One region of the Ornithinibacillus jepli genome, then DNA from elsewhere that is predicted to be linked to it. Evidence: riboswitches for the same ligand, from Rfam matches in the RefSeq annotation. Region 1 holds a riboswitch; the other holds the start of a gene.
The links. Region 1 has a riboswitch for S-adenosylmethionine ahead of metK (methionine adenosyltransferase). Riboswitches for the same ligand answer to the same signal wherever they lie in the genome.
Positions count from the first base shown of each region.

Region 2: another riboswitch for S-adenosylmethionine. It lies ahead of metK (methionine adenosyltransferase); the one in region 1 lies ahead of metK (methionine adenosyltransferase).

Region 1 is NZ_JBFEGG010000003.1:545,689-549,126, forward strand. It holds gene pckA (phosphoenolpyruvate carboxykinase (ATP)) at 1-1,483, opposite strand, end outside; SAM riboswitch class I at 1,680-1,786, shown strand; gene metK (methionine adenosyltransferase) at 1,908-3,104, shown strand; gene AB1K81_RS14480 (gamma carbonic anhydrase) at 3,157-3,438, opposite strand, start outside.
Region 2 is NZ_JBFEGG010000001.1:339,054-342,491, forward strand. It holds gene AB1K81_RS01685 (ABC transporter ATP-binding protein) at 1-221, shown strand, start outside; gene AB1K81_RS01690 (ABC transporter permease) at 262-1,236, shown strand; SAM riboswitch class I at 1,362-1,485, shown strand; gene metK (methionine adenosyltransferase) at 1,578-2,765, shown strand; gene AB1K81_RS01700 (aminotransferase class I/II-fold pyridoxal phosphate-dependent enzyme) at 2,765-3,438, shown strand, end outside.

The DNA.
Region 1 (3,438 bases):
ATGCTACTTTATCTTCCCATGTATTTTTAGGAACGAGTACTTCGTCGGGTACACCTGCAACATGAGCAGGGATATCTAAGCCGAATATTTCATCTTTAATCGTTTCTACACTATTTAGTTCCCCTTCTAATGCGGCATGAACCATTGCTCTCGTGTAGGAAAGTTTAATTCGGCTGCCAACTCCATAAGATCCACCAGTCCATCCTGTGTTAATGAGAAATACATTTGTATTATATAAATCTATCTTTTCCCCTAACATCGTGGCATATGTTGCTGGTGATAACGGAAGGAAAGGTGCACCGAAACAAGCAGAGAATGTTGCTTGAGGTTCCGTAACTCCGCGTTCAGTACCAGCTAGCTTACTAGTATAACCACTTAAGAAGTGATACATTGCCTGTTCTTTAGATAGCTTGCTAATAGGTGGTAACGTACCAGATGCATCTGCAGTTAAGAAAATAATGGTGTTTGGATGTCCTGCGATGCTTGGATTGACAATGTTATCAATATGTTCTAATGGATACGCAGCTCTGGTGTTTTCAGTTAAGGATGTATTATCATAATCCGGTTTACCTGATTCATCATCTAATACGACATTTTCTAATACAGAACCAAATTTGATTGCATTATATATTTGTGGTTCTTTTTCTTCGGATAGGTTGATACATTTAGCGTAACAACCACCTTCAATATTAAACACGCCGCTTGAACTCCATGCATGCTCATCATCGCCAATAAGTTTACGATATGGATCTGCCGATAACGTTGTTTTACCTGTTCCGGATAATCCGAAAAATAACGCAACATCACCTTCATTACCAACGTTTGCTGAGCAGTGCATGGACAGAATATTTTGTTCTGGTAATAAGAAGTTCATGATAGAGAAAATAGACTTTTTAATTTCTCCTGCATATTCTGTACCACCGATTAAAATAACTTTATGTTTAAAGGAAATAAGTATAAATGCTTCTGAATTTGTCCCATCTACTTTTGGATCTGCTTTGAAAGTTGGCGCAGAGATTACCGTAAAGGACGGATCATGAGAAGCTAGCTGTTCTTTTGTTGGTCGAATAAATAATTGCTTCGCAAATAAATTATGCCATGCAAATTCATTAATAACTTGTATTGGTAATTGATAGTTTTTATCCGCTCCAGCGTAACCGTCGAATACAAAAACCTCATCTTTTTGTTTTAAATGATTAATTACTTTTGTGTATAATTTTTCAAATATTTCTTCTTCGATTGGCTGGTTTACATTACCCCAATCTACTTTACTTTCAGATACGGAATCCTTTACAATGAACTTATCTTCTGGAGAACGGCCAGTATATTTTCCAGTAGTAGCGAGTACAGCACCTGTATTCGATAATATACCTTCATTTCGTGAAAGTACTTTTTCAACTAATCGAGCAACAGATAAATTTTTCTTTATACTTTGCTGCGTTAGAAGTTCTTCCAATAATGAGGTTTTCATTACTGTATTCATTAAAATTACCTACCTTTATTTAAGAGATTCAATACATTTGTTTCTTGAAATTAATTATTAGTATAACACATTCAATTAAATAGTCCATACTATTTGTTTATTTTTTATTGTATTATTTTATTAAAGTTTCGTGACAGTGGATTATACTGTTGACATAGGACAATTGATTCAGTTAATCTACAATAGAGCGGATACTCTCTTATTCAGAGTCGGTGGAGGGACAGACCCAGTGAAGCCCGGCAACCATCACTACGGTGAAAAGGTGCTAACCTGAGGCAAGGAAATTTCCTTGAACAATAAGAGCGAAAGGCTAGTAACCCCTTTCCTCATGTAATAAGGAAAGGCTTTTTTTATTGATTAAGGATATACTATCTGATAGATATTTGAGTTCCGTACCAAAGATATAGAGGGAGGATTTAGCCTAATGGCTAAGAATCGTCGATTATTTACTTCTGAGTCTGTAACAGAAGGTCACCCAGATAAAATATGTGACCAAATTTCGGACGCTATTTTAGATGAAATATTAAAAAAGGACCCATTAGCTAGAGTTGCATGTGAAACTACAGTAACAACTGGGTTAGTCTTAGTTGCTGGCGAAATTACGACAACTACTTATGTGGATATTCCGCAAGTTGTTAGACAAACAATTAAAGATATTGGTTATACTCGTGCAAAGTATGGGTTTGATGCTGATACTTGTGCGGTTTTAACTGCAATTGATGAGCAATCACCGGATATTGCAAGTGGTGTAAATAAGGCATTAGAAGCTCGGCTTGGCAAAATGACAGAAAGCGAAATTGATGCAATCGGAGCTGGCGACCAAGGATTAATGTTTGGTTTTGCATGTAATGAAACGAAAGAATTAATGCCATTACCAATTTCCTTAGCTCATAAGCTTTCCAAACGGTTAAGTGATGTACGTAAAGATGGAACTGTTGCTTATCTTCGTCCGGATGGAAAAACACAAGTAACCATTGAATATGATGAAGAAGATCAACCAGTTCGTGTAGACACAATTGTTATCTCTACCCAGCATTCACAAAGTGCCACATTAGAACAAATTGAAAAAGACATAATGGAACATGTGATTAAGCCAGTTGTTCCAGTTGAATTATTAGATGAGAAGACAAAATACTTTATTAACCCGACAGGACGCTTTGTGATTGGTGGACCACAAGGGGATGCTGGATTAACAGGAAGAAAAATTATTGTAGATACGTATGGTGGATATGCTCGCCACGGTGGAGGAGCGTTTAGTGGTAAGGATCCAACTAAAGTTGACCGTTCAGCTGCATATGCTGCTCGTTACGTAGCAAAAAACATAGTAGCAGCAAAACTGGCTGATTCATGTGAAGTCCAACTTGCCTATGCAATCGGAGTAGCGGAACCGGTTTCCATTGCAATCAATACATTCGGTACTGGTGAAGTCAGTGAAGAAGAGCTAGTAAATGCTGTTCGAGACATTTTTGACCTACGACCTGCTGGCATTATTCGTATGCTTGACTTGCAAAATCCAATTTACAAGCAAACAGCTGCTTATGGGCATTTTGGAAGAACTGATGTAGAATTTCCGTGGGAAAAAACAGATAAAGTAGAAGCGTTATTAGAACTAACAAAATAAAGTATAAAAAGCTTAGAACTGATAACTACAAGTTCTAAGCTTTTTTCTAGTTTTAATATTCCAGCCCTAAATTAGTATGTTTTTTATAAAAATGTCCCTTTTCAACATAAGAGGTACGAACACGTTCCATTTCTTTATAATCAGCTCCATTTAGTTCTCGTACTACTTTTGCTGGTCTTCCCATAACTAATGTATGTGGTGGAATCTTTTTACCAGGTGGAACTAAACTCCCCGCACCAACAAAAGCGCTTTCGCCAATTTCAGCCCCATCTAATATAATAGACCCCATACCGATTAAAGCATTTTTTCTTATGATAGAAGAATGAAGTGTTAC
Region 2 (3,438 bases), on a different contig from region 1:
AACTAATGGCTATTAAAGAAGTTAGTCGTGTAGAAAGATTAGATAATTCAAGTATAGATATTTATTGTGAAAAAGATATTACTCCAATAATTGCCAAGAAAGTAATGTCTTATGATATAGATTTGACAAATATTAGTAAGAAAAATTTCGGATTGGATGAAATCTATCATCTGTACTTTGAAGGGCGTGATTTAAATGAAGCTACAGCAAATAAAAAGTAAGATCACCTTCAAAAAGAGTAAGGAAGAAGTACTAGATAAGATGGATAAGAGACAATCTGTCTTCAGTGCGATTGTTCAAAAGGAATTTACAGACTATATAAGAAGTTGGAGAATCATTATCCTACTTATTATTATTGGGTTAACTTGCCTTGGTTCTTTATACACTGCTATAACAACTATTAAGGATACATTAGATCAGTCGGATGAAGCGAAGGAACTTGCTAAACATTCTTACCTATTTCTAAAATTATTTACAACATCAGATGGAACATTACCACCTTTTATTACATTCGTAACAATACTAGGCCCATTGTTAGGGGTAGCATTAGGATTTGATGCTATTAATTCAGAGCGAAATAAGGGTACTCTAACAAGGTTAATGGCTCAACCGATTCCAAGAGATTATGTAATTAATGCCAAATTTGTAGCGGCGCTATTAGTAAATATGGTGCTATTTTTTGCACTTGGATTATTAGTTATGGCACTAGGAATCCTCATTATCGGCTTACCATTAACTTTCGAAGAGTTTATCCGGATACTATGTTTTTTAGTGTTATGTATTGTATATATCGCTTTCTGGCTAAATTTAGGAATTCTCTTTTCTGTACGCTTTAAACAAGCAGCTACTTCAGCACTATCTGGTATAGCGGTATGGATTTTCTTTAGTATTTTTTATAATATGATCATAGATTTTATTAGTAAAGGCTATTTAAATACAGAGTCCATATCTAGTATGGAGGAGGCTATTAATCGGCAAGAGACAATCTTAAATTTATATAGGTTGTCACCAAGCTATCTATTCTCTGAATCTACAACTACACTATTATCACCTGGAGTAAGAACTTTAGGTCCTTTAACAATGGAGCAAACAGTAGGTGCTCTAGCTGGTCCATTACCACTCGGACAAAGCTTACTATTAATCTGGCCTCAATTAACTGGGCTAATAGCAGCAACACTAATCTGCTTCATGATTGCCTATTATTTATTTATTAGGCAAGAAATTCGAACTAATTAAAATAGATACAGGTATATATACCTGTATCTATTTTAATTGGAAATATTTACTCTAAATATCGACAAAAAAAGAAATTGACATATAGAGTAATATGCCTTACTATTAATCCTGCATATTAAAAGTCTATCTTATTAATAGCCGCTGAGACGAGGGGTCTAAGATGCGGTGGCAAACCAGTTTGATTAACTAAATCAGATATGGGTGCCCAACCTGAGCGCAAAACATATATCGTTTTGTGAACAATAAGAGGATAGCAGCTGATATTAATCGAAGCTTTCCTTAGGTTGTAGGAGAGCTTTTTTTATGCCCTGAAATGAATAAAATGGAAGGGATGGTTAAAATTGGCAGAAAAAATCTTATTTACATCGGAGTCCGTTTCAGAAGGACATCCTGATAAAATTGCCGATCAAATTTCGGATGCTGTACTTGATGCGGCATTAGCACAGGACCCATATTCAAGGGTTGCCTGCGAAGTATTTACAACAACAAATACAGTAATTGTTGGTGGAGAGATAACCACTAAGGCAAATCTTAATGTGGAAAAGATCGTCCGAGATACATTAATCGAGATTGGATACACAGATGATCGATTTGGAATTGATGGAAGTACTTGTAATGTAGAAGTATTACTTCATACACAATCTCCAGATATTGCGATGGGAGTAGATACTTCTAGTGATATTAGTGAAATAGGTGCTGGTGACCAAGGGATTATGTTTGGTTATGCTACGAATGAAACAGAATCTATGATGCCACTAGCAATCGAGATGGCTCACACTTTAGTAAAACGAGCATCTCAACTACGAAAAACAGGTGAGTTTACGTGGGCTCGTCCTGATATGAAATCACAGGTTACCATTGACTATACTAATCCTATTCAGCCTAAAATTGACACAGTTTTAATGTCTATTCAACATGATGAGGATTTTGATAAAGATAAATTTGAAGCATTTGTGACAGAATCCATTATTAAACAAACTGCTTGTGAATATGGAATGAATGAAGAATTTCGAGTGTTAATTAATCCGACTGGCCGTTTTGTAATTGGTGGACCTCATGGTGATACAGGATTAACTGGTAGAAAAATTATTGTAGACACTTATGGTGGAGCTGCTAAACATGGTGGTGGGGCATTCTCTGGTAAGGACTGTACTAAAGTTGACCGTTCTGCTGCTTATGCCGCACGCTATGTAGCAAAAAATATCGTTGCAGCAGGATTAGCGGAACGCTGTGAAATTCAGCTTTCTTATGCAATTGGTGTAAGTAAGCCAATCAGTATTGCTCTTGATACTTTCGGTACGGAAACAGTTGAGCACGAAAGAATATTAAAGGCGATTCGTGAAGTATTTGATTTAACTCCAAGCGGCATCATTAATATGCTGGAACTTAGAAAACCGCAGTTTAAACAAGTGGCAGCCTACGGACATTTTGGACGCCATGACTTGAATGTGTCTTGGGAAAAAACTGATAAAGTAGTTGATTTACAAGAAGCAGTAGCAAAGTTTGAATTAGCTGGGGTTTACCGCTAATGAATAACGTGAAGGAACTTGTTGCGAGACCAATTTCCATATTGAATCAAGATAAGATGCCTTTATTTGATGCACTAGTGCAATATGCTAAACGTGATGTAACTCCTTTTGATGTACCTGGTCATAAAATGGGCTCTTCTATGAGTCCTTTGAAAGAAGTACTAGGTGAGATGGCGTTGCGAATGGATGTTAACTCTATGAAGGAGTTAGATTTGTTAAGCCATCCCGAGTCCGTTATAAAAGAAGCCCAGGAATTAGCAGCAGATGCTTTTGGAGCAGATTATGCTTATTTTCTTGTAAATGGTACAACGGTTGGCATCCAAACTATGATTATGGCTACTTGTAAACCGGGTGATACTTTACTAGTACCAAGGAATGGTCATAAATCTGTAATGGATGGAATTATTTTAAGTGGTGCAAAACCTGTATTTATTCAACCAGAGGTAGACTATCATTTTGGTATATCACATGGCGTATCGATAAACAGTGTTGAAAAAGCAATCCAGGAGCATCCAGAGGCAAAGGCTTTATTAATTACCTACCCAACATATTTTGGGTCCATGAGTGATTTAGAGAAAATTTGCCAGCTTGCTCATGAACGAGATATTGCGGTTATTGTGGATAGTGCACATGGAGCGCATCTGCCCTTTCTATCAGATGAAATAATAGATCC